Regions from separate parts of the Streptomyces sp. NPDC091281 genome, predicted to be linked through region 2. Evidence: riboswitches for the same ligand, from Rfam matches in the RefSeq annotation. Region 2 holds a riboswitch; each other region holds the start of a gene.

Region 1 (7,669 bases), on a different contig from region 2:
CGGACCCCTGACCGCGGGTACCCCCCTGGTCGGGGGATGGACAAGGTCCTGCCGGTCGGGAACCGTGCAGGAAGAAGACGCGACGCAGCCGGCCGCCGCCCCCGCAAGGAACCGCAGCCGGGCCTACTCAAAGACGCAGGAGCAAGTGGTGATCGAAGAGACCCTCCTCGAGGCCGAGGAGAAGATGGAGAAGGCCGTCGTGGTCGCCAAGGAGGACTTCGCCGCGATCCGCACCGGCCGTGCGCACCCGGCGATGTTCAACAAGATCGTGGCCGACTACTACGGCGCGCCGACGCCGATCAACCAGCTGGCCTCGTTCTCCGTGCCGGAGCCGCGCATGGCGGTCGTGACCCCGTTCGACAAGAGCGCGCTGCGCAACATCGAGCAGGCGATCCGCGACTCCGACCTGGGCGTCAACCCCAGCAACGACGGCAACATCATCCGGGTGGTGTTCCCCGAGCTGACCGAGGAGCGCCGCCGCGACTACATCAAGGTCGCCAAGAGCAAGGGCGAGGACGCCAAGGTGTCCATCCGCTCCGTCCGCCGCAAGGCCAAGGACGCCATCGACAAGCTCGTCAAGGACGGCGAGGTCGGTGAGGACGAGGGCCGCCGTGCGGAGAAGGAACTCGACGACACCACCGCGAAGTACGTCGCGCAGGTGGACGAGCTCCTGAAGCACAAGGAAGCGGAGCTGCTCGAGGTCTGATGAACGACTCTTCCTGGGGCACTCCGCCACGAGCCGGGTCACAGGCCGGTCACTGGGAGCCCAACGACCGCGGGACCCACGCGGCCCCGCACGGACCCGGCTACGGCGCCGACCCCGTGCACGGGCACGCCCACGGGCCGGTCCACGGCCGGCCGACCGGCCACGGGCCGTTTCCGGGGACCGCCCAGGGGGCCGCTCCGGCGGGTCCCGCGTACGATGCGCCTGAGGCGCAGCAGACTCGCCCCATGCCCATCGTCCCCGACGTACCCGCACACGGCGGAAACCAGGATGACGACCGGGGGGCCGCTCGGCTGGGCGGTCCCCTGTTCCGAGACACGACCCACCCGACGCAGCCGCCCCGTGCGGCGCACGCGACCCCACCGGAGCCCATGCCCGACGCCCCGCCACCGGCGACCGCACCGCAGAAGAAGAGCGCGGGGCGTGACCTGGGCGCGGCCATAGGGGTCGGTGTCGGGCTCGGCGCGGTGATCATCGCGTCGCTGTTCGTCGTGAAGGCCGTCTTCATCGGCGTGATAGCGGTCGCCGTCGTCGTGGGCCTGTGGGAGCTGACCAGCAGGCTCGACGAGCGCAAGGGCATCAAGGCGCCTCTGGTGCCGCTCGCGGTCGGCGGCGCCGCCATGGTCGTCGCCGGGTACGTCCGGGGTCCCGAGGGTGCCTGGGTCGCCATGGCCCTGACCGCGCTGGCGGTCCTGGTCTGGCGGATGACCGAGCCGCCGGAGGGCTACCTCAAGGACGTCACGGCGGGCGTCTTCGCGGCGTTCTACGTCCCGTTCCTGGCCACGTTCGTCGCGCTCATGCTCACCGCCGACGACGGTCCGAAGCGCGTCCTGACGTTCCTGCTCCTCACGGTCGTCAGCGACACCGGCGCGTACGCGGTCGGCTGGCGCTTCGGCAAGCACAAGCTCGCCCCCCGCATCAGCCCCGGCAAGACCCGCGAGGGCCTGCTGGGCGCGGTGGCGTTCGCGATGGTGGCGGGCGCGCTGTGCATGGAGTTCCTGATCGACGACGGCGCCTGGTGGCAGGGCCTGCTGCTGGGTCTCGCGGTCGCGGCCACCGCCACCCTCGGCGACCTGGGCGAGTCCATGATCAAGCGGGACCTCGGCATCAAGGACATGGGCAGCCTGCTGCCCGGCCACGGCGGCATCATGGACCGCCTGGACAGCCTCCTGCCCACCGCGCCGGTGGTCTGGCTCCTCCTGGTCCTCTTCGTCGGCTCCGGCTGACCGGCTGACCGTCCGACCGTCACAGCCACAGCCGCGGGCCTCCGTCCTTCCGGGCGGGGGCCCGCGGCCGTCCGCCCCCGCACCCGGCTTCCCGCCGCCCTCCGGTGCGGGCGCGGGGGTCGTCCACAGCCCGGCGGGGGCACCGCGGCCGATCTGCGACACTGGTACGGCCATGCCTAAGCCCGGAGAACTCACATTCGTCGCCCCCCGCGGAGCCAAGAAGCCGCCGCGGCACCTCGCCGACCTCTCGCCCGCCGAGCGGAAGGAGGCGGTGGCGGAGATCGGTGAGAAGCCGTTCCGGGCGAAGCAGCTGTCGCAGCACTACTTCACGCGGTACGCGCACGACCCCGCCGAGTGGACCGACATCCCCGCCGGTGCCCGCGAGAAGCTGCGCGAGGCGCTGCTGCCCGAGCTGATGACCGTCGTACGGCATCTCTCGACCGACCAGGGCACCACCCGTAAGACGCTGTGGCGGATGGGCGACGGCACCCTCGTGGAGTCGGTGCTGATGCGGTACCCGGACCGGGTCACCATGTGCATCAGCTCGCAGGCCGGATGCGGAATGAACTGCCCGTTCTGCGCGACCGGGCAGGCCGGTCTGGACCGCAACCTGTCCACCGCGGAGATCGTGCACCAGATCGTCGACGGCATGCGCGCCCTGCGCGACGGGGAGGTGCCGGGCGGTCCGGCACGGCTGTCGAACATCGTGTTCATGGGGATGGGCGAGCCGCTCGCCAACTACAAGCGGGTCGTCGGCGCGATCCGCGCCCTCACCGACCCCGCGCCCGACGGCGTCGGCCTCTCGCAGCGCGGCATCACCGTCTCCACCGTCGGTCTCGTCCCGGCCATCCACCGGTTCTCCGACGAGGACTTCAAGTGCCGGCTGGCGATCTCGCTGCACGCCCCGGACGACGAACTGCGCGACACCCTCGTCCCCGTGAACACGCGGTGGAAGGTGCGCGAGGTCCTCGACGCGGGCTTCGGGTACGCCGAGAAGTCCGGCCGCCGCCTCTCCATCGAGTACGCGCTGATCCGCGACATCAACGACCAGGCCTGGCGCGGTGACCGGCTCGGCCGCCTGCTGAAGGGTCGGCCGGTGCACGTCAACCTGATCCCGCTGAACCCGACCCCCGGCTCGAAGTGGACCGCGTCGCGGCCCGAGGACGAGAAGGCGTTCGTCGAGGCGATCGCCGCGCACGGGGTACCCGTGACCGTGCGGGACACCCGCGGTCAGGAGATCGACGGGGCGTGTGGTCAGCTCGCCGCGACCGAGCGGTAGTCTGGCCGACGCAGGACCTTCGTTTTTCGGACAAGTTCATATTCCGACAGGGGAGCGCCACAGCGCTGAGAGTGCGGCAACCGGGCCGCAGACCCTCTGAACCTCGCCCAGGTCATTCTGGGTAGGAAGTTCGGTCATCACTCGAGCTGTTGCGCCCTGCCCGCGGCCTCCTCGCCGGAGGTCCGGGCGGGGCCGCGTCTCTTCCTGGTCACCCCCAGGAGGACATTTCACGTGCACATCACCGTCCGGCACACCAGAACGCTCGTCGCCGCGGCCGTCGGCCTCGGGCTCGTCACGCTGTCGGCGTGCGGGTCCTCGGACGACAACGGCGGCGGGGACAGCGGCGGCGGGTCCAAGACCGTCACGCTCGTCAGCCACAACTCGTGGGCCGTCTCCAAGAACGTCCTCGCCGACTTCGAGAAGCGCTCCGGCTACAAGGTCAAGGTCCTGGAGGACGGCGACGCCGGTCAGGCCGTCAACAAGGCCGTCCTCACCAAGGACAACCCGCAGGGCGACGTCTTCTTCGGCGTCGACAACACCCTGCTCTCCCGCGCCCTCGACAACGGCCTCTTCCAGCCGTACGAGGCCGCCGGACTCGACCAGGTCGGCGCCGCCTACCAGCTCGACCGGGGCAAGCACCGGGTGACGCCCGTCGACCACGGCGACATCTGCGTCAACTACGACAAGAAGTACTTCGCCGACCACCAGCTCGCCCCGCCCGCGACCTTCGACGACCTCGTCAAGCCCGCCTACAAGAACCTGCTGGTCACCGAGAACGTGTCCACCTCCTCGCCCGGCCTCGGCTTCCTCCTCGGCACCGCCGCCCGCTACGGCGACGACGGCTGGCAGGACTACTGGAAGAAGCTCAAGGCCAACGGCGTCAAGGTCGTCGACGGCTGGGAGCAGGCCTACAACGAGGAGTTCTCCGGCTCCGCGGGCGGCCGCAAGGCCGGCGCCGACCGCCCGCTCGTCGTCAGCTACGCCTCCTCGCCGCCCGCCGAGGTCATCTACGGCGACCCCAAGCCCACCACCGCCCCCACCGGCGTCGCCAACGGCACCTGCTTCCGCCAGGTCGAGTTCGCCGGACTCCTCAGCAACGCGAAGAACGGCGAGGGCGGCAAGGCCCTCATCGACTTCATGGTCTCCAAGGAGTTCCAGGAGGACATGCCGCTCAACATGTTCGTCTACCCGGTGCTGAACGGCGCGGCCGTGCCCGCCGAGTTCAGCGCCTACGGTCCCCCCGCCAAGGACCCCGAGACGATGGCACCGGCGAAGATCGCCGCCGACCGCGACCAGTGGGTCTCGACGTGGACCTCGCTCGTACTGAAGTAGCCGACCCGGCCGCCGGACCGTCCGCCGCCACCGCCGTCACCAAGCGCGGCGGGCGGCGGGCGGGCGCGGCGCGGCTCGGCCTGATGGCGCTGCCCGTCGCGTTCTTCGGCGTCTTCTTCGCCTACCCCGTCGCCGCGATCGTCGGCCGCGGCCTGCACACCGGCGACGGCTGGCAGTTCGGGCGCCTCCTCGACGTCCTCGGCCGCTCCGACATCCGGCACGTGCTGTGGTTCACCACCTGGCAGGCGCTCGTCTCCACCGCGCTCACCCTGCTGATCGCCCTGCCCGCCGCCTACGTCTTCGCCCGGCTGTCCTTCCCCGGCAAGGACCTGCTCCGCGCCGTCGTCACCGTGCCGTTCGTCCTGCCCACCGTCGTCGTCGGCTCGGCCTTCCTGGCGCTCGTCGGCCGCGGCGGACTCCTCGACGACCTCGCGGGCGTCCGTCTCGACACCACCGTGTGGGCGATCCTCCTCGCGCACGTCTTCTTCAACTACGCCGTCGTCGTCCGCACCGTCGGCGGCCTCTGGGCGCAGCTCGACCCCCGCCAGGAGGAGGCCGCCCGGCTGCTCGGCGCGTCCCCGCTGCGCGCCTGGCGGCAGGTCACCCTGCCCGCGCTCGCCCCCGCGGTGGCCGCCGCCGCCCTCATGGTGTTCCTCTTCACCTTCACCTCCTTCGGCGTGGTGCAGATCCTCGGCGGGCCCACCTTCTCCACCCTGGAGGTCGAGATCTACCGGCAGACCTCCGAGATCTTCGACCTCTCCACGGCGGCCGTCCTCACCCTCGTGCAGTTCGCCGCCGTCGCCGCGATCCTCGCCGTGCACGCCGTCACCGTCCGGCGGCGGGAGAGCGCGCTGCGGCTGGTCGACGCCTCCGTCACCGCCCGCCGCCCGCGCGGGGCCGGGCAGTGGGCGCTGCTGGCCGGCGTCCTCGCCACCGTCGCCGCGCTGATCGTGCTGCCCCTCGCCGTCCTCGTCCAGCGCTCCCTCGACGGCGGCCTCTCCTCGTACCGGGCACTGACCCACGAGGACGGCGGCGTCTTCCTCGTCCCGCCGATCGAGGCGGTCGCCAACTCCCTGGAGTACGCGGCGGCGGCCACCGCGATCGCCCTGGTGATCGGGTCGCTCGCGGCGGCGGCCCTCACCCGGCGCGACGCCGGACGCCTGGTCCGCGGCTTCGACGCGCTGCTGATGCTGCCCCTCGGCGTGTCCGCCGTGACCGTCGGCTTCGGCTTCCTCATCACCCTCGACAAGCCGCCGCTGGACCTGCGCAGCTCCTGGGTCCTCGTCCCGCTCGCGCAGGCGCTGGTCGGGGTGCCGTTCGTCGTGCGGACCATGCTGCCCGTGCTGCGCGCCGTCGACGGCCGCCTCCGGGAGGCCGCCGCCGTGCTCGGCGCCTCGCCCTGGCGGGTGTGGCGGGAGGTCGACCTGCCGCTGGTGCGGCGCGCCCTGCTGGTCGCCGCCGGGTTCGCGTTCGCCGTGTCGCTCGGCGAGTTCGGCGCCACCGTGTTCATCGCCCGCCCCGACAACCCGACCCTCCCGGTCGCCGTGGCCCGCCTCCTCGGCCGCGCCGGAGCGACCAACTACGGCCAGGCCATGGCCCTTTCGACGATTCTGATGCTGGTCTGCGCGGTCTCCCTGCTGGTGCTGGAACGGCTGCGCACCGACCGGACGGGGGAGTTCTGATGCCGCCGACCACCGACCGGCCCGACGCGGCCGTCCTGCTGCGCACCGAGGGCGCCACCGTGCGGTTCGGGGAGCGGGCCGCCCTCGACGCCCTCGACCTCGCCGTCGCCGCACACGAGGTGGTGTGCGTGCTCGGGCCCAGCGGCAGCGGCAAGTCGACGCTGCTGCGCGCGGTCGCCGGACTGCAACCCCTCGACGCCGGGCGGGTGTTCCTCGACGGCCGCGACCAGGACGGGGTGCCCGCGCACCGGCGGGAACTGGGCCTGATGTTCCAGGACCACCAGCTGTTCCCGCAGCGCGACGTCGGCGGCAACGTCGCCTTCGGACTGCGCATGCGCGGCGCCGACCGGCGGCAACAGCGCGAGCGGGTCGCCGAGTTGCTTGACCTGGTCGGCCTGCCCGGTGCCGCCGGGCGGGCCGTCGCCGCGCTCTCCGGCGGTGAGCAGCAGCGGGTCGCCCTGGCCCGCGCCCTCGCCCCGAGCCCCCGGCTGCTCATGCTGGACGAACCGCTCGGCCAGCTCGACCGGTCGCTGCGGGAACGGCTCGTGGTCGAACTCCGTGAACTGTTCGGCCGGTTGGGCACCACGGTGCTGGCGGTCACCCACGACCAGGGCGAGGCGTTCGCACTGGCCGACCGGGTGGTGGTCATGCGCGACGGGCGGATCGCCCAGTCCGGTACGCCCCTGGAGGTGTGGCAGCGTCCGGCGGACGCTTTCGTCGCCCGCTTCCTCGGCTTCGACAACGTCGTGACCGCGAGCGTCGCGGGGGAGGCCGCGGACACCCCCTGGGGCAAGGTGCCGGTCCCCGCCGGTTCCCCGCAGGGCACCCGTACGCTGCTGGTCCGGCCCGGCGGGGTCCGTCTGGTGGCCGCCGACGCGGGCCTGCCGTGCACGGTCGCCGCGCGCACCTTCAAGGGCACCCATGTCGCCGTCCACCTCCAGCCGCGCGACGCGCCCCGCCTGGAGGCCGCCTGCCCGCTGCGGCTCGCCCCCGGTGTCGGGGACACCGTCGGCGTGGAGTTCGACCCGGCCGACATCGCCGTACTGGACTGAGCGCGTGACCGCCGTACGGCATGGCACGGCGCGGCACAGCGCGGCCCGCCCCGGCGAGGTGCGGGGGCGGGCCGGTGGTGCGGGGGTCAGCGGTTGCCGGTGCCCTTGCGACGCATGCCGAGGAAGACGGCGCCGCCGCCGACGACGACCAGGAGCGCCGCGATCCCGGCTATCAGGCCGGTGTGCGAGTCGGCGCCGGTCTCGGCGAGGTTGGACTGCTGGGCCGCGGGGGAGGGCGCGTTGTCGGCGCCGCCCCCGGCGGGGACGGAACCGCTGTCGCTCTCGTCGGCCGACGGCGTGGCGGCGGCGTCGGTGGGGGACGCGGTCGCGCCCGGCGTCGACCCGGACCCCGACCCCGACTCCGACTCCGACGG
Region 2 (7,669 bases):
TGGAGACGGTGATCGAACGTCAGGAGTACGCGCTGGGCACGGTGTGTGCCGCGATCCCCCTCACCGTCGGGACGACGGCGGCCACGATGGCCATCTCCCTCCCCGCCCACCAGGCCGACCGGCTGCTGTCCGCGGCGCAGCAGCTCCAGGACCAGGTGGCGCGCGTGCTGGGGGCGCTGGCGCTCTCTATCAGTATCTGAAAACTCACTCCTTGTGATCTCGCGTGTACGTTCAGCAAGATGCCTCAAGGTGTCAAAGGGTGATTACCGGCCATTCGACGGCATGACGGGGTTAGGCGATGCGCGAGTCCGTACAGGCAGTACAGGCAGAGGTCATGATGAACTTCCTCGTCTCCGAGGAGCTGTCGTTCCGCATCCCGGTGGAACTCGGCTACGAGACCTGCGATCCGTACGCCGTGCGGCTCACCTTCCACCTCCCCGGGGATGCCCCGGTGACCTGGGCGTTCGGTCGTGAGCTGCTCATCGACGGGGTGGGCCGGGCGTGCGGCGAGGGCGACGTACGGGTCGAGCCCGCCGACCGGGACGTGCTGGGCGAGGTGCTCATCCGGCTCCAGGTGGGCGCCGACCAGGCGGTGTTCCGCTCCTCGGCGGCTCCGCTGGTGGCGTTCCTGGACCGCACCGACAAGCTGGTCCCGCTGGGCCAGGAGGGCGCGTTCGCCGACTTCGGCGCCCACCTCGACGAGACCCTGGACCGGATTCTCGCCGAGGAACAGAGCGCGGGCTGAGCGGACCGCCCTCGGCGGGGTCCGGTACGGCTGTGCAGGAACGCTTCTGCTGGGCTGGATCACGGGTCCGGGCGCCGAGGTGCCCGGCGACGGCGCCGATCAGACGATCAGGCGATCAGCGGAGCAGGCGGGGTCGCCGGGCACGGGCAGGCTTCGCGCCGGGCACCGGCACCCCCGCCGGTCCCAGGAGGACCGGTAAGGCTCCCGGTCCCGGAGGCCCCGGAAGGCCCAGCAGGGGTCAGCGCTTGCGGCGTCGGCCCCGGCCGGTCCTCGGGGGCTGCGGCGCCGCCGGAGCGGGCGACGCGCCGGCGCCCACGGCCGCGCCCGGCGGTGACGCCTGTGCGGGGGCCCCGGCCGTCTTCCCGCCGTTCGGCCGGTCCGCCGAGACCACGAGGGCGGCGAGCGCGGTGGTCACCGGCACCGACGCGACCAGACCGATCGAACCGACTAGCGTCCGCACGATCTCCTCGGCCACCAGCTCACTGTTGGCCACCGTGCCCATGCTGCTCTGCGCGATGGAGAACAGCAGCAGCAGGGGCAGCGCGGCGCCCGCGTAGGCGAGGACGAGCGTGTTGACCACCGACGCGATGTGGTCGCGGCCGATGCGGATGCCCGCCCGGTACAGCCCGCGCCACCCCATCGAGGGGTTGGCCTCGTGCAGCTCCCAGATCGCCGAGGTCTGGGTGACCGTCACGTCGTCCAGGACACCGAGCGAACCGATGATGATGCCCGCGAGCAGCAGACCGCTCATGTCGATCGTCGGATACAGACCGTGGATCAGACCGGTGTTGTCGTCCGTGTTCCCGGTCAGCGCGGCCCAGTCGATGAACCAGGAACCGAGGACGCCGATCAGCAGCAGCGAGATCAGCGTCCCGAGCACGGCCACCGAGGTGCGCGCCGAGAGACCGTGACACAGATAGAGGGCGATCAGCATGATCGCGCTGGCCCCGACGACCGCCACCGCCAGGGGGTTCGAGCCCTGGAGGATCGCGGGCAGGATGAAGAAGTTGAGGATGAGGAAGCTCATCGCGAGCGCGACCAGCGCCATCACCCCGCGCAGTCGCCCGACGACCACGACGGCGACCGCGAAGATGAGGGCGAGCAGGGTCATCGGCACCCGGCGGTTGATGTCGGTGACCGAGTACTGGAGGTCCTTCGGCGCGGAGGGCTCGTAGGCGACCACGACCTTCTGGCCCTCGTGCAACTGCCGTGACTGGTCCGGCTGGACGATCTCGGTGAAGGTGCGGCCCTTGTCCTTGCCCGTGTCCACCCGGATCGTGGCCCGCTTGCAGGTGCCGTTCGCCTGTTGTGCGGCGGAGGATCCCTCGGCGGTCGACGTGTCCCCGGTGGGCGTCCCGCCCGAGGCGTTCACCGACGAACAGCTCAGCTTCTCCACGGTGGTGACCGTCGCCTGCTGTGTCTGCCGGTCGAAGCCCACTCCGGTCCGCTCGTGCGCCGGGGCGCCACCCGGCCACAGCACGACCAGGCCCGCCAGCACCGCCACGGCGAACGGGATCAGCACCGCCGCGATGATCTTGCGCAGGTGCTGGGAGACGGGCGCCGCCGGGCCGTGACTGTGGCTGTGCCCGTGCCCGTGACCGCCTCCGGACGATCCGCCACGGTCCCCGGGCCCACCGTGGCCGTGGCCGTGCCCGCCCGAGCCGTCGCCGGGTCCGTCGTGGCCGCCCTGCCCCCCGTGGCCGCCGGCGCCGCTGGTCCCACCGGGACGGCCGCCCTCGCGGTGGCCGCCCGCGCCGGGGACGTTGCCGCCCACACGTGCGCCGTCGCCGTAACCCTCGTCCGGGCGGCGGCCGCTGTCGTGGCCGTGAGGGTGGCCGTGGCCAGGACCCTGGCCCTGGACACGGCCCTGGCCCCGGCCCTGGCCTCTGTCGTGCTCGTGGCGGCCGCCGAAAGTGGGGTCGCCGCCGTCGCTTCCGCCGAAGGCGCGGTCGTCGCCGAACCAGGACGACCCGCCCTGGGGGGCACCGGTTCCGCCGCCCGGTCCGAGGCGCGGTTCCGGCGGGGGAGAGGGGGGATGGGGAGTCGTGGTCACCGCCCGATCATCGCAAGAACGACAGAGGCCCACTGTTCACCGCGCCACAAAGGACGCTAGCGTGGTGACACCTTTGCACACGCGGGAGCTCGGAGCACCGGGCTGAGAGGGCGCTGACCTCCGTCTTCGCGATGTTTCACGTGGAACGCCATCACCACCGAGTGATGTTTCACATGAAACATCGGCAGGCGGTAGCCGCTGCGTCGACCGCTGAACCTGTTACCGGGTAATGCCGGCGTAGGGAGTAGGTCTCATGACCATCAAGGACGCACGCACGCCTGCCTCCGCGCAGACCTCGACCGAGGTCTCCGCACCCGACTCCGGGGAGGCCGGGAAGTCCATCGGCTGGCACAAGGCGTACGTCGAGGGCACCCGCCCCGACCTGCGGGTGCCGGTCCGTCAGGTGCATCTCACCAACGGCAAGTCCGTCACGCTGTACGACACCTCGGGCCCGTACACCGACCCCCATCAGGAGACCGACGTCCGCCGCGGGCTGCTGCCGCTGCGGGAGAACTGGATCATCTCGCGCGGGGACACCGAGGAGTACGCGGGGCGGCCCGTCCGCCCGGAGGACGACGGCATCAAGCACACCTCGCCGCGCGGCGGACTGCGCAACCTCGACGCGGTCTTTCCCGGGCGTCCGCGCCTGCCGCGCCGCGGCCGGGACGGGCGGGCGGTGACCCAACTCGCCTACGCGCGGCGGGGCGAGATCACCCCCGAGATGGAGTACGTGGCCCTCCGGGAGAACGTGGCACCCGAGGTGGTGCGGGAGGAGATCGCGGCCGGGCGGGCGGTCCTGCCCGCCAACGTCAACCACCCCGAGATCGAGCCGATGATCATCGGCAAGCGGTTCCTGGTGAAGGTCAACGCCAACATCGGCAACTCGGCGGTCACGTCCTCCATCGAGGAGGAGGTCGAGAAGATGACGTGGGCGACCCGCTGGGGCGCCGACACGGTCATGGACCTGTCCACCGGCCGGAACATCCACACCACGCGCGAGTGGGTGCTGCGCAACTCCCCCGTCCCCATCGGCACGGTGCCGCTGTACCAGGCGCTGGAGAAGGTCGACGGCAAGGCCGAGGAACTCACCTGGGAGATCTACAAGGACACCGTGATCGAGCAGGCCGAGCAGGGCGTGGACTACATGACGGTCCACGCGGGCGTGCGCCTGCCGTACGTGCCGCTGACGGCCAACCGCAAGACCGGCATCGTCTCGCGCGGCGGCTCGATCATGGCCGCGTGGTGCCTGGCCCACCACAAGGAATCGTTTCTCTACGAGCACTTCGAGGAACTCTGCGAGATCCTCGCGGCCTACGACGTCACGTACTCGCTCGGCGACGGTCTGCGGCCCGGCTCCATCGCGGACGCCAACGACGAGGCGCAGTTCGCGGAGTTGCGCACGCTCGGGGAACTCAACCGGATCGCGAAGCGTTTTCACGTACAGACCATGATCGAGGGCCCGGGACACGTCCCGATGCACAAGATCAAGGAGAACATCGACCTTCAGCAGGAGATCTGCGATGAAGCTCCGTTCTATACGCTCGGCCCGCTGACCACCGACGTCGCGCCGGCCTACGACCACATCACGTCCGGCATCGGTGCCGCGATGATCGCCTGGTGGGGCACGGCGATGCTCTGCTACGTCACGCCGAAGGAGCACCTCGGCCTGCCCAACCGGGACGACGTCAAGACCGGGGTCATCACCTACAAGATCGCCGCTCATGCCGCGGACCTCGCCAAGGGGCACCCCGGGGCGCAGGAATGGGACGACGCGCTGTCCGACGCCCGGTTCGAGTTCCGCTGGGAGGACCAGTTCAACCTGGCCCTCGACCCGGACACGGCACGGGAGTTCCACGACGAGACCCTGCCCGCGGAACCGGCCAAGACAGCCCACTTCTGCTCGATGTGCGGGCCGAAGTTCTGCTCGATGAAGATCTCGCAGGACATCCGGCGGCAGCACGGGGGCAGCCGGGCCGAGGTCGAGGAGGGCATGGCACAGAAGTCCAAGGAGTTCGCCGCCAACGGCAACAGGGTGTACCTGCCGCTGGCCACCTGACGCACGGGGACGGCGCTGCCCCCGTGCGCGACGGAGCACGGGGGCAGCGCCGTACGCGTCGGTCGAACGGTGGGGGTGAGGTGGATGGCGGGGTGCGCGGGGGACCGGAGTCGCGCCGTCGGAGGCTGTACTGCGGCTGGGGAGGGGCATCCGGCCCGTACCGGACGGTTGCTCTTCCGTGAGCGCTCGCCAGACTGGGCCCATGACAGTGCCATCCATGAGCAAGGGCGCCAACCTTCCGGTCGACGCGCCCGTCGTCCGCGCGGAGATCAGCTGGTCCACGGCGGGCGGGGGGCCGGACATCGACGTGTCGGCCCTGCTGCTCACCTCGGCCGGAAAGGTGCGGGACGACGCGGACTTCGTCTTCTACAACCAGCCGCGCCACGCCTCCGGGGCGGTCCTGCACCGGGGCAAGCGCGGCGACGCCGGCACCACGACCGACTCCGTGGAGGTGGACCTGCGGTCGCTGGAGGGCGCGGTCGACCGGGTGGAGATCTGCGCCTCGGCCGACGGGGGCACCTTCGGGCAGGTGACGGGGCTGACCCTGCGGTTGCTCGACGCGGCGGGCGGGACGGAGCTGGCGCGGTTCGAGATGCGGGGCGAGACGGAGACGGCCTTCATCGGCGGCGAGCTGTACCGGCGCGAGGGGCGGTGGAAGTTCCGCGCGGTCGGGCAGGGGTACGCCTCCGGACTCGCGGGCCTGGCCACGGACTTCGGGATCAGCGTGGACGAGGAGCCGGCGGCCCCGGCGCCTCCGGTCGTAGCGGGGCCGCCGTCCGCCCCGGCCCCGACGCCCACGGTCGTGTCGGCGCCCCTGGCCCCGCCGGCGTCCTCACCCGCGTCACCGCTCCCGCCCGTGCCCCAGTCCTCCCCCTCCCTCCCGCCCCAGGCCCCGCCCGTCCCGCCCGTCCCGGCCGTGCCGCCGACGGCTCCCTCTCCGGCTCCCCGCCTGACCAAGGGCGAGGAGCATCTCCCCGTCGACATGCGCAAGCGGCTGTCCCTGCGGAAGGAGCAGGTCGCGGTCAGTCTGAGCAAGCGCGGGGCTACGGGCGTGCGGGCCCGTATCGTGCTCGTGCTCGACGCCTCCGGCTCGATGTCGTTCCTCTACTCGCGGGGCGTGGTGGCGGACGTCGTGGAGCGGATGGCCGCGGTGGCGGCCCAGTTGGACGACGACGGCTCCCTTCAGGCCTGGACGTTCGCCTCCGAGGCGGCCCGGCTGCCCGACCTGAGCGTGGGCGAACTCCCGGAATGGCTGCGGCTGCACGTGCGGGTGGGGGAGATGAGCCTCTTCCGCCGGAACAAGAAGCCCCGCAAGGGGATGGAACCCGGCCAGGTCGACATGCGGACGATCGGCATCCAGAACGAGGAGCAGAAGGCGATCGCCCAGGTCAGGGACTTCGTACGGGCGAACCCGGCGAGCGATCCGACCCTGGTGCTGTTCTTCTCCGACGGCGGCGTCTACCGCGACGCCGTCATCGAGAAGGAGCTGCGCGCGGCGGTCGAGGAGCCGATCTTCTGGCAGTTCGTGGGCCTCGGCCGCTCGAACTACGGCGTCCTGGAACGGTTCGACACCCTGCCCGGCCGCCGCGTGGACAACGTGGGCTTCTTCGCCGTCGACGACATCAGCACCGTCCCGGACCAGGAGCTGTACGACCGGCTGCTGTCGGAGTTCCCGAGCTGGATCACCGCCGCCCGGCAGGCGGGCATTCTCTGACCCACGGCACCGCGCGAAGCCGGAACCGGAATGGGATCTGGACCCGGTGGCGGCGCGGCGCGCCGCCGCACAGGACAGCACCCCGCACGTCAGCGCCGCATACGTCAGCACCGCCCGGCGCGGCACCGCGCCCGGCGGCACGCTCCAGGGCGGCACGGTTCAGCGACGCGGTGTCCGTCCGGGCCGCCCGACCGTCCCTCCGGGCCGCCCGACCGTCCCTCCGGGCCGCCCGGCCGACGGCCTGCGCTCCCCCGGTGGGGACGCATGCCGCGGGCCTACTCCGGCCGGTGTTCCGGGCCGCCGAAGTCCGGGCTGGTGTAGTCCGGGCTGCTGAAGCTCGGGCGGGGGCCCGCCGCGGGTCCCCCGTCGGGGCTGGAGAAGCCGGGACGGTCGTAGCCGATCTTCGGCAGTCGGCCGGTGGGGGCCGGTGGGGTCGGTTCGGGGCGGAGCGTGGTGCTCGGACCGGCGGTCTCCAGGGCCTCGCGCAGGAACGGCAGGATGCCCCGGTCGAGCAGGGCGTCCCGCCAGGCCTCCCGGGCGAGGGTGACCTCCTCGCTGCGTTCGCCGTAGGTGCCCGCCTCCAGGGAGGGCCGGTTGCGCAGCGCGGTGAGCAGGAGGCCGACGGTGGCCACCAGGATGGCGGCCGCGGTCACCACTCCGAACGTCCATCCCGCGGCCAGCATGGTCCCGGCGAACGCGGGTTCGGGGTCGAGCATCCGCAGGACGTAGCCGACGAGCAGGAAGATCACCGCGGCGATGCCGGCGAGGACGGGCGTGAGGACGGCGGCCACGGCGACGACGCCCGCGCCCGCGGCCTCGGCGGCCTGCGCCGCCTCCCCCATGGTGGCCGCGAGCCCCATGCCGCCGCCGCCCGGCTCGGCGGAGCCCGACTCCTGGCTGGACGAGGACGACGTGGACGGCGCCGGGTGGCGCAGTTCCTCACGGACCTTCACGTAGTGCTGGTACTCGGTCGCCGCGGCGGCCGTGATGAGAGCGGTGGCGTTCAGCGCCATCGTGCGCAGTTGTTCGGAGTTCAGCCGTTGACCGACAGCGGCGAGTTCCGGGTGGTGTGGGGCGGAGCGCAGCGCCTCGTCGAGGAGC
Region 3 (7,669 bases), on a different contig from region 2:
CTCTATCTGCTCGGGCGCCAGATAGGAGACCGTGCCCAGCACGGCGCCCGTGGTGCTCGTCACCGTGTCCACCGACCGCACCAGACCGAAGTCGGCGACCTTGACCCGGCCGTCGTCCCCGATCAGCACGTTCTCCGGCTTCATGTCCCGGTGCACGAACCCGGCCCGGTGCGCGGCACCGAGCGCGGCGAGGACCGGCTCCAGGATGTCCAGCGCGGCCCGCGGCTGGAGCGCCCCGCGCTCCCGCAGCACGTCCCGCAGGGTGCAGCCCGCGACGTACTCCATCGCCAGGTAGACGTACGACCGGTCGGTGCCCTGGTCGAAGACCTGCACCACGTTCGGGTGGGCCAGCCGGGCGACGGACTTCGCCTCGCGGATGAAGCGGTCGACGAACGAGGTGTCGGCCGCGAGCGCCGGGTGCATCACCTTGAGCGCGAGGACGCGGTCGAGGCGGGTGTCCACGGCCCGGTAGACCGTGGCCATCCCGCCGACCGCGATCCGCGCGTCCACGCGATAACGCCCGTCGAGCACCTGCCCGACCAGAGGGTCCTGAAGGGTCGTGTCCACGCCGCGAGTCTACGAGTCCGCGCCGACACGGCTCCCGCTCGCACCGGACGGCAGCGGTACTGAAGCGCAGTTGTGACGAGGGACACGCACACGCGACGAACTCCGGGCCGCCGTGCCCCGCGCGCCCGCCGCGGCTCAGAACGCGGGCCGCTCCGGGTCCAGCTCCGCGCGGCCCGCCTCCGGCGACGAGGCGTGCGCGAAGTGGCGGCGCGGGATACGGCCCGCCCGGCGCGCGAGGCGCCCCGCCTCCACCGCGTGCCGCATCGCGCCCGCCATCAGCACCGGCTCCTGCGCGCGCGTCACCGCCGAGGCGAGCATCACGCCCGCGCACCCCAGCTCCATCGCCAGCGCCACGTCCGACGCCGTCCCGGCGCCCGCGTCCAGGATCACCGGCACGCGCGCGTGCTCCACGATCAGCTCGAAGTTGTGCGGGTTGCGGATGCCGAGCCCCGACCCGATCGGCGACCCCAGCGGCATCACCGCCGCGCACCCCGCGTCCTCCAGCTTCCGCGCCAGCACCGGATCGTCGTTGGTGTACGGCAGCACGGTGAACCCGTCGTCCACCAGGGTCTCCGCGGCCTCCAGCAGCTCGATCGGGTCGGGCAGCAGGGTCCGCTCGTCCGCGATGACCTCCAGCTTCACCACGTCGGTGCCGAGGGCTTCGCGCGCGAGGCGGGCCGTCAGCACCGCCTCCCCGGCCGTGTAGCAGCCCGCCGTGTTGGGCAGCACGCGGATGCCCAGCCGCTCCAGCACCGACAGCACCGACCCGTGCACCGACGGGTCCACCCGGCGCATCGCGACCGTGGTCAGCTCGGTGCCGGACGCGACGAGCGCCCGCTCCAGCACCTCCAGGCTCGGCGCGCCGCCGGTGCCCATGATCAGACGGGACGAGAAGGACGTACCGCCGAGGACGAACGGGTCGTCTGCCACGGGTCAGCCTCCCTGGACGGCCGTGAGGACTTCCACGCGGTCGCCGTCGGCGAGCGCGGTGACCGGCCACGCGCCGCGCGGCACGACCGTCTCGTTGAGCGCCGCCGCGACGCCCGACGGCGCCGGGGTCAGCGCGCGGACGACCGCGTCCAGGGCGGTGCCGGGCGCGACCTCGCGCCGCTCGCCGTTGACGGAGATGGTGACCGGGGACGGTGCGGGGGCGTTCATGCGGGCTGCTCCGAAGAAGTGCCGGACAGGATCGCGCCGAAGCGCTGGGGGGTGAAGGGCAGCGCCACCTCGGGCGCCTCGCCGGTGGTCAGGACGTGCGCCATCACGTCCCCGGTGACGGGGGTGAGCAGCACGCCGTTGCGGTAGTGCCCGGTGGCCAGCAGCAGGCCGGGCAGCCGGGTCGGGCCCAGCAGGGGGGCGTTGTCGGGGGAGCCCGGCCGCAGGCCCGCGCGGGTCTCCGTCAGGGGCAGTTCGGTGATGCCGGGCACCAGCTCGTGGGCGTCGCGCAGCAGTTCGTAGACCCCGCCCGCCGTCACCGTGGTGTCCCAGCCCAGTTCCTCGCTGGTGGCGCCGACGACCAGCTCGCCGTTGGCGCGCGGCACCAGGTAGACCTGGCTGCCGCGGACCACGGCCCGCACCGTGCGGGTCAGGAACGGCGCGTACCGCGGCGGCACCGTCAGCCGCAGCACCTGCCCCTTCACCGGCCGTACGGGAGGCAGCGCCGCCGCCGGGACGCCCGCGAGCCGCCCGCTGAGACTGCCGGCCGCCAGCACCACCTGGTCCGCGCCGAGCGCCGTGCCGTCGTCCGTGACCACCCCCGCCGCCCGGTCCGCCGTGACGGTCAGCCGCGCCGCCCGGGTCCGGTGGAAGGTCACGCCCGCCCGTTCGCAGGCCGCCACCAGCGCGACCGCCAGCCGCCGCGGGTCGATCTGGTGGTCACCGTCCACCCGCAGCCCGCCCCGCACCCCGGGCGCCAGCATCGGCTCCAGCCGACGGCACTCCCGGCCCGACAGCCACTCCGACGCCAGCCCCGACCGCCGCTGGAGGTCGTGGAGTTCCCGCAGATGGGCCCGGTCGTCGGCGTCCAGCGCCACCGCGAGCGTCCCGGACCGGCGGTAGCCGAGGTCGTGCCCGGTCAGGTCGGTCAGCTCGGCGGCGAACGCCGGATAGCGGCGCGCCGACTCCAGGTTGAGGCCGAGCAGGGTCTGCTCGCCGTGGTGCAGCTCGGTCACCGCGGCCAGCATCCCGGCCGCCACCCACGCCGCCCCGCCGCCCGGCTCCGGGTCCAGCACCGCCGTGCCGAGACCGCGCTGCGCGGCCCGCCAGGCCGTGACCAGGCCGATGATCCCGCCCCCGACGACGAGGACGTCGGATGTTCGTGAGGACATGGGCGTCCAGCCCCTCCCTTCGCCGGCATGACCCGGATCAGGTTCGTACGGTCGGAGGCCGCCAGCCTCCCTCTCAGCCCGGTGCGTCCGGGCTCCCGCGAGTGCTCTACGGTGGCCAGCCTAGTCGCACGCTCCGCGCCCCGGTAAGGGAGCGCCCCCTCCCCGGAAGGGAGCCCCCGCCGTGGCCCGGTCCCTCGACGGTCTCGTCCTCGCCCCCGTCGCCGACCAGGCACCCGGCCAGGTCGGCACCGGCACCCGCTTCGCCTACCACGAGCGGGACGGCGTGATCTGGGCCGACTACGCGGGCGGGGACGTCGTACGCGGCCATCTGCTGGGTACCCGGGAAGGTGACCGGCTCGACTTCCGGTACACGCAGCTCACGCGGGACGGCTCCACGGCCGGCGGGCACTGCGTCTCCACCGTCGTCGAGCTGCCCGACGGGCGGGTGCGCCTCGACGAGAGCTGGCAGTGGGAGTCGCGGCCCGGCCGCGGGACCAGCGTTGTGGAGCAGGTCACGGAGCACGGCCGCTGACTGACCCTCCGTCAGCTGTCTAAGGTGATCAGGTGAGCGAGCAGACGCGGGACGCGGCACCGACAGCAGCGCCGGAACCAGCGCCGGAGACGGGCGGCCCCGGCAGACCGGATCGGCCCGGCGGGCGGCGGGTGGTCGTCGTCGGGGCGGGCATGGCCGGGGTGCAGACCGCCGTCGCCCTGCGCGAACAGGGCTTCGACGGCACGGTGACCCTCGTCGGCGCCGAACCCCACCAGCCCTACGACCGGCCCCCGCTCTCCAAGGCCGTCCTCCTCGGCAAGGCCGAGGGCTCCGCCTTCGACGTCGACTTCGAGAGCCTCGGCGTCGACCTCCGGCTCGGCAGCGAGGCCCTGGGCCTGCGCCCCGCCGACCGTGAACTGGACACCTCCGCCGGGCCCGTCCCGTACGACGTCCTGGTCCTCGCCACCGGCGCCGAACCGCTGCGCCTGCCCGGCACCGACGGCGTGCCCGGCGTCCACCTGCTGCGCACCCTGGACGACGCCGAACGGCTGCGGCCCGTCCTCGCCGCCCGGCACGACGTGGTGGTGGTCGGCGCGGGCTGGATCGGCGCCGAGTTCGCCACCGCCGCGCGCGAGGCGGGCTGCGCGGTCACCGTCGTCGAGGCCGCCGACCGGCCGCTCGCGGGCGCGCTGCCCGCCGAGGTCGCCGCCCCGATGGCCGCCTGGTACGCCGACAGCGGCACCGACCTGCGCACCCGCACGCGCGTCACCCGCGTCGAACCCGGCGCGGTCCTCCTGGACGACGGCTCCCGGCTGCCCGCCGACGCCGTCGTGGTCGGCATCGGCGCCCGCCCCGCCACCGCCTGGCTCGCCGGGTCCGGCGTGGAACTGGGCCCCCAGGGCGAGATCGTCGCCGACGCCCACCTGCGCACCGGCCTGCCCGACGTCCACGCCGTCGGCGACTGCGCCTCCTTCCCGTCCGGCCGCTACGGCGAGCGGCTCCTCGTCCACCACTGGGACAACGCCCTCCAGGGCCCGCGCACGGTCGCCGCCAACATCGTCGGCGACCCCACCGGTGAGCCCCCGGAGGTCTACGACCCGGTCCCGTACTTCTGGTCCGAGCAGTTCGGCCGCTTCGTCCAGTACGCCGGACACCACACCGCCGCCGACACCACCCTGTGGCGCGGCGACCCCACCGGCCCCGCCTGGACCGTCTGCTGGCTGCGCGAGGGCCGCCTGATCGCCCTGCTCGCCGTCGGCCGCCCCCGCGACCTGGCCCAGGGCCGCAAGCTCATCGAGGCGGGCGCGAGGATGGACCCGGAACTGCTCATCGATCCGGCGCGGCCTCTGAAGGGGGCCACGGCCACGGCTTGAGGCCGGGGGGTTCGGCGAGGGGGTTCGTGGGGGCGGCCACCGCATCCCCCGCCCCCCCCCGCACCTGGCCGCTCCCGTCCGTCGGAGACCCGGTCGGTGGGGCTCGGGTACCGGGTGTCGGTGGGGGATGGCAGTCTTGAGGGGTGACCGAGATCGACGCAAAGACCGATGCCCTCGTCCCCGCCTGGCTCACCCTGCCCGACATCGCGGAGATGCTCGACATCGAGGTGACCCGGGTCCGGCAGCTGCTCCGGGACGGCCAGCTCATCGCCGTGCGCCGCGGCGAGAACCGCGCGCTGCACGTGCCCGCCGCCTTCATCGACGAGGACAAGGTCGTCAAGGGCCTGGTCGGGACCCTGACGCTGCTGCGGGACGACGGCTTCTCCGACGAGGAGATGCTGGAGTGGCTCTTCACCCCCGACCCGTCCCTGCCGGGCACCCCGGCGCAGGCCCTCAGCGAGAACCGCGGCACGGAGGTCAAGCGCCGCGCCCAGGCCCTCGCGGTCTGACCCGCGGCACCCCGGCCCGCAGCACTCCGTAACGACAGCACCGACTGCACCGACCGGCGCACGGCCGCGGCGATCCCGCCGCGGCCGGGACGCCGTGGCGCCGGGACCCTCCTGGCGCGTGACCGTCCCAGGGGGGACCCCAGCCATGCCCGACACCGCCCGCGCCCGCCTCTCCGGCGCCCGCCTCTACCTCTGCACCGACGCCCGCAGGCGCCAGGGCGACCTCCCCGAATTCCTGGACGCGGTCCTCGCCGCCGGGGTCGACATCGTGCAGCTGCGCGACAAGGGCATGGAGGCCGCCGAGGAACTGGAGCACCTGGCGGTGTTCGCCGACGCCTGCGCCCGCCACGGCAGGCTGCTCGCCGTCAACGACCGGGCCGACGTCGCCCACGCCGCCGCCTCCGACGTCCTCCACCTCGGCCAGGGCGACCTGCCCGTCCCCGCCGCCCGCGCGATCCTCGGCCCCGACGTCCTGATCGGCCGCTCCACCCATTCGGCGGCCGAGGCCGATGCCGCCGCCGTCCAGGACGGCGTGGACTACTTCTGCACCGGCCCCTGCTGGCCCACCCCCACCAAGCCCGGCCGCCACGCCCCCGGCCTGGACCTCGTCCGCCACACCGCCGCCCTCGGCACCGCACGCCCCTGGTTCGCCATCGGCGGCATCGACCTCGGCACCCTCGACGCGGTGCTGGAGGCGGGCGCCCGCCGGGTCGTCGTCGTCCGGGCGATCACCGAGGCCGACGACCCCGGCGCCGCCGCCGCCACGTTCGCGCAGCGCCTCCGGGACCACTGAGCCACCCACCCGAGCCATCCACGCCGGGCGCCCGCCGTCCAGAGCGGTTCCGGACAGAAAGCGCTGCTCGGCGGGGCCGCGCGGCTGTCCAAGGGGTGGACAACAGTCCGGCAATTCGGGCAAATATCCGAGATCCGGTGGGGAGAGCCCCTCGCCCTGGCTAACCTGCGGGTATGGCCCTCGGAACCGCCTCCACCAGGACGGACCGCGCGCGTACCGTGCGCGACATCCTGGCTGCCGGCAAGACGACGTACTCGTTCGAGTTCTACGCGCCGAAGACGCCCAAGGGCGAGCGAAGTCTGTGGGACGCCCTCCGCCGGGTCGAGGCGGCGGCCCCCGACTTCGTCTCCGTGACCTACGGCGCGGGCGGCACCACGCGCGCGACCACGGTCAAGGAGACCCAGCAGATCGTCGCCGACACGACGCTCACCCCGGTCGCCCACCTCACGGCCGTCGACCACTCCGTCGCCGAACTGCGCAACATCATCGGCCAGTACGCCGACGCCGGTATCCGCAACATGCTCGCCGTGCGCGGCGACCCGCCCGGCGACCCCATGGGCGCGTGGGTGCCGCACCCCCAGGGCCTCACCTACGCCGCCGAACTCGTCCGCCTCATCAAGGAGTCCGGCGACTTCTGCGTCGGCGTGGCCGCGTTCCCCGAGATGCACCCGCGCTCCAGCGACTGGGACACCGACGTCGGCCACTTCGTCGACAAGTGCCGCGCCGGAGCCGACTACGCCGTCACCCAGATGTTCTTCCAGCCCGAGTCCTACCTGCGGCTGCGCGACCGGGTGGCCGCGGCGGGCTGCGAGACGCCCGTCATCCCGGAAATCCTCCCGGTGACGAGTGTGAAGATGCTGGAGAGGCTGCCGAAGCTCAGCAATGCCCACTTCCCGGCCGAGTTGAAAGAGCGCATCCTCACAGCCAAAGACGATCCGGCCGCTGTACGCTCCATGGGAATCGACTTCGCCACGGAGTTCTGCGCTCGGCTGCTCGCCGAGGGAGTGCCCGGACTGCACTTCATCACGCTGAACAACTCCACGGCGACTCTGGAAATCTACGAGAACCTGGGCCTGCACCATCCTCCGCGGGCCTAGACCGGTCGCTCCGACGTACGACACACTGCGGTGCGGCCACTGGGAGAGGGGCGTACATGGGCTGGACGGTCCTCTACATCGCGTTCGGCGTCGTCGCGCTGTGGCTGCTGGGTGAGGTGCTCCTCCAGTACAAGGCGCGGCTGCGCTGGCGGCTGCTCGCGTTCGGCGGTTTCGTCGGCGTCGTCGTCGGTGTCCTGATCCCGTCGGTCGTCGTGATCGGTCTGGGCGCCGCCGCCTTCGCGGTCGGCCAGACCTACGTCACCCTCTCCTTCCGCCGCGGCTTCGCCGAGGGCTGGGCGGTCAGCCGGCCGGGCGCCGCCGGTGAGACCGCGCCCCGCCGCCGCGGCCGGGGCGAGCGCAAGGACCCGACGCTGGAGGTCTCCGGCCTGGAGGCCGCCGACGCCGGTCACGACCTCGACGCCGACCCCGTGTTCGCCGCCGACCCGGCCGCCACCGCCGTCACCCCCGCCTACGGCCGGGGCGGCGACGCCTACGACGACGAGTTCGACC

What was found. Region 2 has a riboswitch for thiamine pyrophosphate ahead of thiC (phosphomethylpyrimidine synthase ThiC). Riboswitches for the same ligand answer to the same signal wherever they lie in the genome.
Region 1: linked by a shared signal. The riboswitch ahead of ACIQPQ_RS36180 (thiamine ABC transporter substrate binding subunit) and the one ahead of thiC (phosphomethylpyrimidine synthase ThiC) in region 2 are both predicted to bind thiamine pyrophosphate.
Region 3: linked by a shared signal. The riboswitch ahead of thiO (glycine oxidase ThiO) and the one ahead of thiC (phosphomethylpyrimidine synthase ThiC) in region 2 are both predicted to bind thiamine pyrophosphate.

Annotation. Positions count from the first base shown of each region.
Region 1 covers NZ_JBIVUY010000020.1:56,991-64,659, forward strand. The annotation lists gene frr (ribosome recycling factor) at 149-706, shown strand; gene ACIQPQ_RS36170 (phosphatidate cytidylyltransferase) at 706-1,950, shown strand; gene rlmN (23S rRNA (adenine(2503)-C(2))-methyltransferase RlmN) at 2,123-3,229, shown strand; TPP riboswitch at 3,268-3,375, shown strand; gene ACIQPQ_RS36180 (thiamine ABC transporter substrate binding subunit) at 3,461-4,561, shown strand; gene ACIQPQ_RS36185 (ABC transporter permease) at 4,537-6,243, shown strand; gene ACIQPQ_RS36190 (ABC transporter ATP-binding protein) at 6,243-7,295, shown strand; gene ACIQPQ_RS36195 (LAETG motif-containing sortase-dependent surface protein) at 7,382-7,669, opposite strand, start outside.
Region 2 covers NZ_JBIVUY010000008.1:170,605-178,273, reverse strand. The annotation lists gene ACIQPQ_RS22000 (IclR family transcriptional regulator) at 1-200, shown strand, start outside; gene ACIQPQ_RS21995 (SsgA family sporulation/cell division regulator) at 299-745, shown strand; gene ACIQPQ_RS21990 (YibE/F family protein) at 984-2,798, opposite strand; TPP riboswitch at 2,870-3,059, shown strand; gene thiC (phosphomethylpyrimidine synthase ThiC) at 3,052-4,854, shown strand; gene ACIQPQ_RS21980 (VWA domain-containing protein) at 5,057-6,568, shown strand; gene ACIQPQ_RS21975 (hypothetical protein) at 6,844-7,669, opposite strand, start outside.
Region 3 covers NZ_JBIVUY010000001.1:950,433-958,101, forward strand. The annotation lists gene pknB (Stk1 family PASTA domain-containing Ser/Thr kinase) at 1-567, opposite strand, end outside; gene ACIQPQ_RS04180 (thiazole synthase) at 703-1,497, opposite strand; gene thiS (sulfur carrier protein ThiS) at 1,501-1,725, opposite strand; gene thiO (glycine oxidase ThiO) at 1,722-2,894, opposite strand; TPP riboswitch at 2,892-3,003, opposite strand; gene ACIQPQ_RS04195 (hypothetical protein) at 3,076-3,426, shown strand; gene ACIQPQ_RS04200 (NAD(P)/FAD-dependent oxidoreductase) at 3,459-4,760, shown strand; gene ACIQPQ_RS04205 (Rv2175c family DNA-binding protein) at 4,904-5,269, shown strand; gene thiE (thiamine phosphate synthase) at 5,415-6,062, shown strand; gene metF (methylenetetrahydrofolate reductase [NAD(P)H]) at 6,236-7,159, shown strand; gene ACIQPQ_RS04220 (hypothetical protein) at 7,216-7,669, shown strand, end outside.